DNA from 3 places in the Ferrimonas sp. SCSIO 43195 genome. Region 3 is predicted to be linked to each of the others. Evidence: riboswitches for the same ligand, from Rfam matches in the RefSeq annotation. Region 3 holds a riboswitch; each other region holds the start of a gene.
What was found. Region 3 has a riboswitch for lysine ahead of lysC (lysine-sensitive aspartokinase 3). Riboswitches for the same ligand answer to the same signal wherever they lie in the genome.
Positions count from the first base shown of each region.

Region 1: it holds a riboswitch for lysine, as region 3 does, so the genes downstream of both, J8Z22_RS16595 (Na+/H+ antiporter NhaC family protein) here and lysC (lysine-sensitive aspartokinase 3) in region 3, are expected to answer to the same signal.
Region 2: it holds a riboswitch for lysine, as region 3 does, so the genes downstream of both, J8Z22_RS17350 (Na+/H+ antiporter NhaC family protein) here and lysC (lysine-sensitive aspartokinase 3) in region 3, are expected to answer to the same signal.

Region 1 is NZ_CP072679.1:3,585,413-3,589,604, forward strand. Features, by position in the region: gene lysA (diaminopimelate decarboxylase) at 1-1,073, opposite strand, end outside; gene J8Z22_RS16595 (Na+/H+ antiporter NhaC family protein) at 1,134-2,714, opposite strand; lysine riboswitch at 2,795-2,993, opposite strand; gene J8Z22_RS16600 (YeiH family protein) at 3,260-4,192, shown strand, end outside; gene J8Z22_RS16605 (hypothetical protein) at 4,172-4,192, opposite strand, start outside.
Region 2 is NZ_CP072679.1:3,760,083-3,764,274, reverse strand. Features, by position in the region: gene J8Z22_RS17360 (electron transfer flavoprotein subunit beta/FixA family protein) at 69-818, shown strand; gene J8Z22_RS17355 (FAD-binding protein) at 818-1,744, shown strand; lysine riboswitch at 1,838-2,036, shown strand; gene J8Z22_RS17350 (Na+/H+ antiporter NhaC family protein) at 2,123-3,682, shown strand; gene J8Z22_RS17345 (thymidine kinase) at 3,817-4,192, shown strand, end outside.
Region 3 is NZ_CP072679.1:3,981,721-3,985,912, reverse strand. Features, by position in the region: gene J8Z22_RS18365 (Hpt domain-containing protein) at 1-314, shown strand, start outside; gene arcA (two-component system response regulator ArcA) at 368-1,087, opposite strand; lysine riboswitch at 1,723-1,899, shown strand; gene lysC (lysine-sensitive aspartokinase 3) at 1,957-3,327, shown strand; gene J8Z22_RS22165 (S8 family serine peptidase) at 3,409-4,192, opposite strand, start outside.

The sequences.
Region 1 (4,192 bases), 400 kb from region 3:
GCGGCAATAGCCAACTTCCGGTTTTTACCCAGAAAATCGCCGGTCTCACACACCGGGCCAACCACGTCATAGGCACGCGGCGACGCCGGGCTGGCGGTCACCGGCACTATCTCCTGCCAGGCGTTGTACAGACTGGGACGCAACAGATCGTTCATGGCCGCATCGACAATGGCGAAGTCCCGGTCTTCCCCCTGTTTCAGGTATTCCACCTTAGTCACCAGAATGCCGGCATTGGCCATGATCGCCCGTCCCGGCTCCAGAATCAGCTTCAGCTTTCGCTGTCCCAGAGTGGGCAACAACGCTTGCACGTATTCGGTGGGCAACGGCGGGGTCTCCTGACCGTAGCTGACACCCAAACCACCGCCCAGATCCAGGTGTGCCAGCTCAATCCCCTCCTCAGCCAGGGTGTCCATGAGCGCCAACAGCCGCTCCAACGCCTCCACAAACGGCCGCGACTCGGTTAACTGAGAGCCGATATGGCAATCCATGCCCAGCACCTGAATGTGGTCCATGGCCGCCGCCCGCCGATACACCGGTAACGCCTGGCTGGTAGGAATGCCAAACTTATTCTGCTTCAGTCCAGTGGAGATGTAGGGGTGACTGTTGGCATCGATGTCCGGGTTGATGCGCAGCGACACCGGCGCCACCAGGCCGAGTCGAGCCGCCACCTGCTGCAGCCGCTCCAGTTCAGGTTCCGACTCCAGATTAAAGCAGTGAATGCCGGCCTTGAGGGCATACTCCATCTCCGCCTCGGTCTTGCCAACACCGGAAAACACCACCTTGGTGGCATCGCCACCGGCGGCGATGACCCGCGCCAGCTCACCACCAGAGACGATGTCAAAACCGCTGCCCAGCCTCGCCATCAGGTTTAAAATGGCCAGGTTGCTGTTGGCCTTGACCGCATAGCAGATCAAATGGTCCCGTCCGGCCATGGCATCGGTAAAAGCCTGCCAGTGGCGCTCAATGGTGGCTCGGGAATACAGGTACAGCGGCGTACCATAAGCTTCGGCAGCCTCAGTGACCGAAACCCGCTCTGCCATCAATTGGCCATTGTCGACGTTAAAATAATCCATAACCCTCTCTCTGCGTTATTCGGCCAGACTGCGTAGCCCGGCCCCTCTCCATGCGTGGTTTCAGGCCAGCGCCACCTGGCCTCGATCAGCGGCCCGCCGCTTAAGCAGCACCACCGTCACCACCAACAAGGTGGCAGACACCAACAACCCGGCCAGAACTGACCCGGTGACTCCCAGAGTCAGATACCCCAGTACCGAAATGATCGCCGCCATCACCGCGTACGGCAACTGGGTGGCCACGTGGTCGATGTGGTGGCAGCCGGATCCGGTGGATGACAGGATGGTGGTATCTGAAATCGGGGAACAGTGATCGCCAAACACGCCACCAGCCAGCACCGAGGCCATCGCCGGCAGCATCAACGACGGTTCCAGCACCGCCGCCAGGTTGGCGGCGATGGGCAGCATGATGGCAAAGGTGCCATAGCTGGTGCCGGTGGAAAACGCCGCCAGCGCCGACAGAATGAAAATCAGTGCCGGCACCATGGCCACGGGCAATGCCCCATCCGCCAGGCTGGCCAGGTAGTGGCCGGTCTGCAGGTCCGAGATCACCCCGGCGATGGTCCAGGCCATCAGCAGGATGTACACCGCCGGCGCCATGGAGCGAACCCCTTTCGCCATCGCCTGCAGCAACACCGACACAGGCACGCCCTGGGCGATCATCGCCAGGCTGGTGATCACCACGGTAATGGTGCCGGCGGTGAACATCGACCAGGAGCCGGCGGCATTTTCCAGCGCTCCGATCAGGGTAAAGTCCAGCCCCTGGGCCGCCAGCGCCATGTCACCGGACAACAACATCAGGCACACCACCAATGAGATCAACAATGCCAATGGCCCCATCAGGTTCATCACCCGGCCACGGCGAGCATCCGGTAGCCCCAGGTCTTCCCCCGCCGGCATGCCCTTGGCCGGATCCCACAATTGCCCCTGGGCCGCGCGCCGTTCGGCCACCGCCATGGCGCCGAGATCCAGATTAAACCAGAGCACGCACAGTAATAGCAGCAGCGAAAACAGGGCATAGAAATTCATTGGAATCATCTGCACAAACACCGACAGGGCGCTGACGTCTCCCATGCCATGGGTCACCAGCAGTCCCGCCAGCAGCGACATGATGTAGGCGCCCCAGGTGGAGATGGGCGACACCACGCACACCGGAGCCGATGTGGAATCGATGCAATAGGCCAACTTTTCCCTGGAGATGCCGTACTGATCGGTCACCGGGCGGGCCACGTTGCCGACCAGCAGGGCATTGAAGTAGTCATCGATAAAGATAATGGCACCGAGAAACACCGTCATCAGTTTGGCATCCCGACCGTGGCGAATGCGCCCCCTGGCCCATTTGGCAAAGGCACGGGTGCCGCCGGAAACCGAGATCAAGGCCATCAGTATGCCCATGGTCAGCAGGAAGCCGATGGTGTACAGGTTCCAACTGCTGAAACTGCCGTCCTCCCATACCAGGGCCGTTGCCCGCCGGGCCACCTCTGACACCATGGTGGTTACCGAGAAGTCCGCCAACATCAGGATGCCGGTGAGAATGCCCAGTCCCAGTGACAACAGCACGCGTCGACTGATGATCGCCAGGCCAATGGCCACCACAGGAGGAACAATTGATAATGCCGATTCGGCGTAACTTACTAAAGCCATCGTTTTTTAATCTTATAGGTACGATGGAGGCTGCTGACGCGACGACAGGTCGCGGACGGGCCACAGGACGTGACTCGTCTTCCTTCAGTAGCGCTCCACAGTAAATTTAATCCCCAAACTCCTTTTGGGATTTACTATGGCAGTGCCGCACCTGTTGAATGCGGCCCCAGCAAAGCGGGATGACGCCCGTTTCACTTCGGCATCGACTCCTTTCAACCAGGGTCATCGGGGGTCACCCTCGACTGGTTTACTGATAGGCGATGCGCCTCTACGTGTTGTCCGGGAGGACAACCTGTTTATCTAAGCATGCAGAGTAACCAAGGCGACCGCGGGAATCCAGACAATTGTGATAAAAATCTCAACTTGGATTCAAAAGTCAGTCCAAAAGGCCAAAAAAACATCGTTGCTCGGATTGGCGCACCGCGTCGATGCCAACAACGGTTAAAATGCGCCCATAATCTGCCAAAACTGTGATCCCGCGCTTATCTCTTGGTGACGACGGCTCTATACTGTGCCCCCTCCAAAGATTGCTCGAGTGTCGTTTCATGCCAACCCGCTTTGCTTCGCTGTTCTCTCGTCCCACCGACTGGCTGTTCTGGCTGGTGGCGGCCCTGTGCCTGCTGCCTGCCATCAGTTCACCGCTGGCACTGATCTTTGGCGTGGTCATGGCCAGCCTGGGCTGGATTCCAGAAGGCCTGAAGACCGGTCCGTTGGCCAAGAAACTGCTGGCGGGGTCCATTGTGGCGCTGGGATTCGGTATCCACCTGGAGCAAGCCATCGCCGCCAGCAAAGCCGGACTGGGGATCATCGTGATTTCAATTTTCGGCACCCTGATTCTGGGGTGGCTGCTGACCCGAGCCCTGAAGCTGGAGCACAAAACCGGTTACCTGATCTCTGCCGGCACCGCCATCTGTGGCGGCAGCGCCATCGCAGCCGTCGCCCCGGCCATCAACGCCAAAGATCACCACACCTCCATCGCTCTGGGCACGGTGTTTGTCCTGAATTCGGTGGCCCTGTTCCTGTTTCCCGCCATTGGCCACCTGCTGAACATGAGCCAGGAACAGTTTGGGATCTGGAGTGCCATCGCCATTCATGACACCTCATCGGTGGTCGGTGCCGCCCAGGCGTACGGCGATCAGGCGTTAATGACCGCCACCACCCTGAAACTGGCTCGGGCGCTGTGGATCATTCCGGTGGCCTTTATCAGCGCCCTGTTGTTTCGCAGCAGCGAGCGACGCATTGCGGTGCCGGGATTCATTGTGCTGTATTGCGTGGCCATCGCCATCGCCTACCTGCTGCCTCAGGGCGCGCCGCTGTATGAACTGACGTTTCAAACCGGCAAGCGGGTGCTGGTGCTGTGTCTGTTCCTGATCGGCTGCGGCATCTCTGCCAAACGGCTGAAAGAGGCCGGGCCCAAGCCTCTGCTGTTGGGGATTGGCCTGTGGCTGACCATCAGCTCACTGTCCCTCATCTACCTG
Region 2 (4,192 bases), 220 kb from region 3:
TTAACAGTAATTAGAGTGGGAGGCAGTGTTATGCAAAGTCGATTCTGGCGCTAAACAAAGGACGTACTATGAAGATTCTGGTTCCGATCAAGCGGGTGGTCGATCCCTATGTGAAGGTGAGAGTCGCTGCTGATGAGTCAGCGGTGGAACTGGCCAACCTGAAGATGGCGATCAACCCCTTCTGCGAGATCGCCGTCGAGGAAGCGGTAAGGCTAAAGGAAAAAGGCCAGGCCGATGAGATTATTGCGGTATCAATCGGTCCTAAAGTGGCCCAGGAGCAATTGCGTACGGCCATGGCCTTGGGCGCCGATCGCGGGATTCTGGTGGAGCACGATGAAGAGTTGGCGCCCATCTCGATTGCCAAGGTGTTAAAAGCGGTTGTTGACAAGGAGCAACCCGATTTGGTGCTGTTTGGTAAGCAATCCATCGATGGCGACAACAACCAGACCGCGCAGATGACGGCGGCACTGGCAGGCATGGGGCAGGCAACCTTTGCCTCCAGCATTGAGGTCGAAGGCGATCAAGTCACTGTTGCCCGGGAGATCGATGGCGGCATTCAAACCCTGAGTGTCAAACTGCCTGCCGTTGTGTCTGCGGATCTGCGCCTGAATGAACCGCGCTATGCGTCGCTGCCGAATATTATGAAGGCCAAGCGCAAACCACTGGACACCGTTACAGTGGCGGATTTCGAGTTGCAGTTGAAATCCCACCAACAGGTAATAAAGGTAACGGCCCCGGCGGAACGCAGTGGCGGCATCATGGTGGGCTCGGTTGAAGAGCTGGTTGAGAAGCTGAAAAACGAAGCGAAGGTGGTCTAATGGCGATCCTCATTATTGCAGAGCTGGACAAACAGGGCCTGGGTGCCGAGTGTGCCAAAGTCGTGGGTGCGGCCACTCAACTGGGTCAGGAGATTCATGTATTGGTCGCCGGCAGCGGCGTGGCCGAGGCCGCCAATCAGGCGGCACAACTGGCTGGCGTCACCAAGGTGTTGCTGGCGGATCACGATGGGTATGCCCATCAGCTGGCAGAACCGGTCGCCGACCTGGTGCTGGAGCTGGCCGGTGGCTACAGCCACATCCTGACCGCAGCCAGTGCCAAGGGCAAAGACGTGCTGCCGCGGGCGGCGGCGTTGCTGGACGTGGCTCAGCACTCCGATGTTATTGCCATTGAGTCAGAAGACACCTTTGTGCGCCCGATTTATGCCGGTAATGCCCTGGCAACGGTACAAAGCCTGGATGCCATCAAGGTGCTGACCATTCGAACCAGCGCGTTCGATGCCGTTGCCACTCAGGCGGCGGCAGACATCGAGACGGTGTCCAGCGTCAAAGACAGCGGCCTCAGCCAGTTTGTCGGCGAAGAGCTGGTGCAGTCTGAGCGTCCTGAGCTTGGCGCCGCACGGGTGGTGATCTCCGGCGGCCGCGGTTTGGGCAGCGGCGAGAACTTTGCTTTGATCGAAGCCCTGGCCGACAAGCTCGGTGGAGCCATCGGTGCCTCTCGGGCGGCGGTGGATGCGGGCTACGTAGCCAACGATTTGCAGGTGGGACAAACCGGTAAAATTGTCGCCCCCGAGCTGTACATCGCGGTGGGCATCTCCGGTGCCATTCAACACCTGGCCGGCATGAAGGAGTCCAAGGTGATCGTGGCGATCAACAAGGACCCGGATGCGCCGATTTTCCAGGTGGCCGATTATGGACTGGAAGCGGATCTGTTTGACGCTGTCCCTAAGCTCACAGAACTGTTATAACTGTGATATAACTCACAATATGGCGGCATCTGCTGGTCAAGTGAGGGGCACTTGCAGTTAGAATGCCGCCTTCGCATCTTCGTATGCGAGTACCGATAAGGTAGAGGCGCATCGCCTATCAGTAAGCCGGTCGAGGTTGATACCCGACGACGCCGGCCCAAAGGAGTCGATGCCGAAGTGTGCCGGGCATCATCCCTGCGCGCTGGGGTTACTTCTAACAGGAGTAACACTGCCATAGTAAATTCCAACCGGATGTTGGGAAGATGATTTACTATGGAGCGCTACTGAATGGAAGGTGGATCTCTCGCTTTTTGCTAGTCCCCCGCGGCTTTGGCCGTGTCAGTTGCCTCCATCGCTAATAATGACGATAACATTACGATGGCTTTAATTAGTTACGCCGATTCGGCACTCTCCCTGCTGCCCCCCGTGGTGGCCATTGGCATGGCAATCGCCAGCCGAAAAGTTCTGCTGTCCCTGGGGTTAGGCATTGCCATTGGCATCCTGATGCTGGTGGATTTCTCTGTGGTTGATGGCGCTTCCGAGCTCGGTTCCCGTGCCGTCTCTCTGGTTTGGGATGACGGCGCCCTCAACAGCTGGAATCTCTACACGCTTGGTTTTCTGGTGTTACTGGGGGTGATGACTGCGCTGATTTCGGTCTCCGGGGCGACCCGTGCTTTTGCCGATTGGGCCCGTCACCGCATCCGCTGCGGCCGCGATGCCAAGTTGATGACCATGGCACTGGGGGTGGTGATCTTCATCGATGACTACTTCAACACTCTGGTGGTGGGCTCGGTGGCCAGGCCGGTGACCGATCACTATCAGGTGTCGCGGGAAAAGCTGGCCTACTGCATCGACTCCACCTCGGCGCCCATCTGCGTGATCTCACCGATCTCCTCCTGGGGCGCGTACATCATCGCCCTGATCGGGGGCTTGCTCACCACCCATGGCATGACCGACATCGGTTACCTGAGTGCCTTTATGCAGATGGTACCGATGAACTTCTATGCCATCTTTGCCTTTGCCCTGTTGCTGGCGGTGGTCTATTTCGGCCTGGATTTCGGCGCCATGGCGGACGCCGAGCAGCGAGCTCAGCGCGGTCAACTGTGGGACGAAGCCAAAGGGGTGCCTGCCGGTGAAGAGCTGGACCTGCCCGAGGCCAACAATGGCCGGGTCGCCGGCCTGGTGGCCCCCATCGGTTTCCTGATTGCGATAACGGTTTCTTTGATGCTGTTTTCCGGCAACCAGGTTTTGGCGGCGGACGACAAGGCGTTCTCCCTTATCGGTGCCTTTGAAAACACCGACGTCGCCTGGTCCCTGTTCTACTCTGGCCTGGCCGGGGTCGGCTTTACCCTGCTGTTCGGTTTGCGCCAGGGGGTGCCGGCGGCTTACATGAGTAAGGCGGTGATCAGTGGCGTCAAATCGATGCTACCGGCTATCTACATTCTACTGTTTGCCTGGACCATTGCCGGGGTGATCAGCGACATGAAGACCGGCGAATTCATGGCGACTCTGGCCCAGGGGAACCTGCCTGCCTGGGGATTGCCGGCGTTGCTGTTTTTGCTCAGTGGCTTTGCCGCCTTTGCCACCGGCACCAGTTGGGGCACCTTCGCCATCATGCTGCCCATTGCTGCCAACATGGCCGAAGCGGTGGATCTGGCACTGATGCTGCCGATGCTGTCTTCGGTACTGGCCGGTGCGGTGTTCGGCGATCACTGTTCGCCGATCTCCGACACCACCATCCTGTCCTCCACCGGTGCCGGATGCCACCACATTGATCATGTTACTACTCAGTTGCCCTATGCGGTGCTGACCGCACTGATCTCGCTGGCCGGTTACCTGGTACTGGGGATGACCGGGTCGGTCATGGCCGGGTTTGCCACCGCCACCCTGGGGCTGGTGCTGGTGATTCTGCTGCTGAAACGCCTGTGTCGGCGCTGAGGTTAATCCGCTAACACATCGGGCCCCACCAGGGGCCCGATTTGCGTTTGCCGCCGCCATTTTTTGCCCCACCACTCTGGTTCAGATCCGGGCTTTTCGGTAGACTTGCCTCAGCGATTACTGGGGGATCAATTTTGGCTCAACTCTACTTTTACTATTCGGCAATGAATGCCGGAAAATCCACTTCTCTGCTGCAATCGGCGTACAACTACCGCGAACGGGGCATGCAGGTTCTGGTGATGACCGCGGGCCTGGATGACCGTTACGGTCAGGGAAAAGTGACGTCGCGAATCGGGTTGTCGTCCGATGCCCTTATCTACCGCAAAGAGGATGATCTGATCCAGATGGTATTGCGGGAGAATGACGCTCAAGCGGTCAATTGTCTGCTGGTGGATGAGTGCCAGTTCCTGACCAAGAGTCAGGTGCGTCAATTGACCTACCTGGTGGACAAGATGGACATTCCCGTACTCTGTTACGGCTTACGCACCGATTTCCAGGGGGAGCTGTTTG
Region 3 (4,192 bases):
ATTGCAGTGCCATTGGGGCAGCAACGTTGCTTAAAAGTGTGGTGATGTTTGAGCAGATGGCACCGGAGTACCTGCAGACCATGGCCGCGGCTATGCAGTGCAGTGACAAGCCTCTGTTATGCAGTGAAGCGCACAAGCTGAAAGGTGCGGCTGGCTCGGTGGGATTAAAACGGATTCAGATGTTGTCGCAACAGTTGCAGTGTGGTGATGAGCCACAATGGCAGGCTGAGCACGGTCAATGGTATCAGGAGATTGAGAGCCATCTTGAGGAAGACATTGCCAATTTGAAGGCATACCTCAGCGCTCGGGCCTGAGCCGAAGCCACAAAAAAAGCCGCATCAGCGGCTTTTTTTGTGGGCCGAACGTCTTACAGACCGTCCAGCTGACCACAGAAGCGGTAACCTTCGCCGTGAATGGTGGCGATGATTTCCGGAGTCTCCGGGTGGCTTTCGAAGTGCTTGCGGATGCGACGAATGGTTACGTCGACAGTCCGGTCATGAGGCTTCAGCTCACGGCCCGTCATCTTCATCAGCAAATCGGCACGGGACAAAATTTTACCCGGGTTCTCAACAAAGTGCAGCATCGCGCGGAACTCACTGCGAGGCAGCTTGAACGGTTCGCCACTTGGGCTAACCAGCGAACGGCTGTTGATCTCCAGAGACCATCCGTTAAACAGATAGTGCTCAACCTGAGGCTTCTCATCGGATTGCTTATTGGTGCTGACAATTCGATTCAACAGGTTACGGGCACGAATGGTCAGTTCACGAGGGTTGAATGGTTTGGTGATGTAATCATCCGCGCCAATTTCCAAGCCCAGGATCTTGTCCACTTCGTTGTCACGTCCGGTGAGGAACATGAGTGCAATGTTGTTGTTTTCGCGAAGTTCGCGGGCCAGCAACAGGCCATTTTTACCTGGCAGGTTGATGTCCATGATCACCAGGTTCACTTTGTGAGCCTTGAGAACATCGTGCATCTCGTCGCCATCAACGGCTTCAGAGACCAGGTACCCTTCAGCTTCAAAGATGCTTTTCAGGGTGTTTCGAGTGACGGCTTCGTCCTCGACGATAAGGATATGTGGATTTTGCATGATCAGCTACCTAAAGCGCTCGCCATTTCAAACCAACCGCCTGACTAGGGGCAGAGCCCCATAACCCAGACATAATGCCTATGCAAATTCCTTTTCGGCGTATGTAAGCCCGATGCGCTAGCATTGGGGGTGCCAGGACGAAGTAGGATTCGTACTGTTTCGTTAGAAGCCCTAAAAATACCGTAAAAAGGATTAAATGTTAGCCGCAAATGTTAACAGAATCCGATTTCTGTCGATTGGGTCACATTTTGTGAATTTCACGGGTGGTTTTTGTTTCAACCTGTAAGCTTCTCGCCGAAAGGTGTCTGTAATAATAGACGAATTTTACCCTGTTAACGGAATAACTGAGATTTATACCAACCCCTTACTTTTTTCTAGCCTGTGACCTGACATCGGCCTTGGCACTCCGGCCCCGATTGGTTCAGGCATCAGAAGCGTGGTTTTGGTACAGGATTCAGGTTCATCCCGATTTGCGGGGCGGTGGTTACTTGGGTCCATACTGATGGGCTATCTGTTCATAACCCGTACAGCTCGAAAAAAACTCAATGGTTTGACAACAAATCGACACTAAGGTTTAGTATTCGCACCCCTTATGCATCAGATTGGTCATTTTTTTTACTGACCGGTTGATTCTCGGGGCCAGAAGAGGAGCGCGACCCAGGCAGTTCCGGCGAGAGGATCGAACCTCAACGACCCGGAATCAGGGGGAGTTGCGCCGAGAGGAGGGATGCGTTCGATCGCCAGCTCCTCGGTCAATGGGGCTGAATCCCCATGGCTGTCACCTGACACTATGGTGGAGAGCTTCTGGTCGCTGACGCCCCGCGTGTTGTCGTACCAGACTCTTCGAACGCAATTGAAGGTTCGAAGTCATGAATAATCAAAACACATCTCTTACGGTCGCCAAGTTTGGCGGCACCTCCGTGGCCAACTTTGAGGCCATCAATCGCTGCGTCGACATCATTGAGGCGGACCCCAAGGTCAGGCTGGTGGTGGTCAGCGCCGCCGCCGGTGTCACCAACCGGTTGGTGGAGTTATCGGCAGGCCAGACTGATCTGGCGCGCCGCCAGGCGCTGCTGCACGACATCGCCGCCATTGAATACGCCATGTTGGACCGGCTTGAAAATCGCAGCCAGGTGGCGGCCGAACTGGATGCCCTGCTGGCGTTGATGGCCAGCCTCAGCGGTCGCATCGCCGCCGGTGACGGTGAGCCGGCGCTGGCGGATCAGTTGCTGTCGCTGGGGGAGCGCTGCTCGACCCTGTTGTTGACCGAATTGTTGAATCAGCGTGGCATTGCGGCGGTAAACTTCGATGCCTGCCAGGTGATGCGGACTGACGACCATTTTGGCCGGGCGTCGCCGCAATTGGCGCAGTTGGAAAGCCTGTGCGAACAGCACCTGTTGCCGCAGCTTGCCACTCAGGTGGTGGTGACCCAGGGCTTTATCGGTGCCGACCAACAGGGGCGGGTCACCACCCTGGGCCGGGGCGGATCCGACTACAGCGCGGCGCTGCTGGCGCAATCGTTGCGGGCGCGGGTGCTGGCGATCTGGACCGACGTCGATGGCATCTACAGCTGTGATCCGCGGGTGGTCGCCGACGCCCATCCCATTGCCGAGTTGAGCTTCAATGAGGCGGCGGAGATGGCCACCTTTGGTTCTAAAATCCTCCACCCGGCAACCATCCTGCCGGCGGTTCGCGGCGGCTGCCAGGTGTTCGTCGGCAGCACCTATGCGCCACAGAAAGGTGGCACCTGGATTCGATCTGAGTGCGGCTCGCAGCCGGTGTTTCGAGCATTGAGCCTGAGAAGGCGGCAGACGCTGTTGACCGCCCACAGCCTCAATATGTTGCACGCTCAGGGGTTCTTGGCCGAGCTGTTTGCGGTGCTGGCCCGTCATCGTATCTCGGTGGACTTGATCACCACCTCTGAGGTATCGGTGGCCTTGACGTTGGATCAAACCGGGTCCGATTCCAGCGGCCGGGCGTTGGTGTCGCAGGCGTTGCTGGACGAGTTGGCGCCGCTGTGCCGGGTCGAAGTGGAGCAGGATCTGGCGTTGGTGGCGGTGATTGGCAACCACATCGCCAAGACCTCAGGCATTGGCATTCGAGTGCTGGAAGCGATGCAAGACAGCAATGTGCGGATGTTCTGCCAGGGCGCCAGTGCCCACAACCTCTGCTTTCTGGTGGATGGCGATGAGGCGGAGAGTATTGTGCAGCGTCTGCATCGGCAGTTATTGACGGAATAAGGGAAGCGGAACCGCCACGACGGTTCACGGCAAAAGAAAGGGGAGCCATCAGGCTCCCCTTTTTCAGGTCAGGCGTGGGCCTTAGGCCGCCTTGCGGCGACGGGCGAAGGCCAGACCGGACAGGGCCAGAGCCAGGAAGCCCAGGCTACTGGAGTCGGAAGACCCACCGGTGCTCACTACAGGAGCGTCGGTGATGTTAACCGTCAACTGGGCGTTGTCGGTGGTCTCTTCAGCATCGCTGGCGGCGATGGCGAAGGTCAGCGCGCTGCCGGAGGCATCGGCTGGCAGGGTCATGGACAGCACCTGGCCGGTAACGGTGAACTCGACGTCGGTACCACCGGTCTGGGTGACGGTCCAGGTCAGGGTATCGCCATCGATGTCGGTAGCGAACTCGGACAGGGCCACGCTGAAGGCTGAGCCTTCTGCACCGCTGACGGTATTCGAGGCGGTAATGGTCGGCGCATCGTTAACGTTTTCGACGGTGATGGCTACTGACGCTTCGCCAGAAGCAGTATCACCATCCATCAGGCTGTAGCTGAAGCTGTCGGCACCGACAAAGTCGGCGTTCGGCGCGTAGCTGAAGCTGCCGTCTTCCTTCATGGTGACCGTGCCGTTCTCAGGCTGTTCAGTCACCGTCGCTTTAAGGTCAGAGGAGCTGGCCACCTGGAACTGGTGGATCGCTTCCTGAACCAGGCCACCGGCACTGGCGGTCAGATTCAGTACCTTAGTGCTGCTGATGCTGTCGTTGTCGGTCACGCTGAAGTCAACGCTGCTGTCTTCGTCGACAGTAATGGCGTCGTCCATCGCCGCATCCGGGTCGGTGACCATCAGGTCAAAGGCGAAGTCAACGGAACCGGCAGGGTTG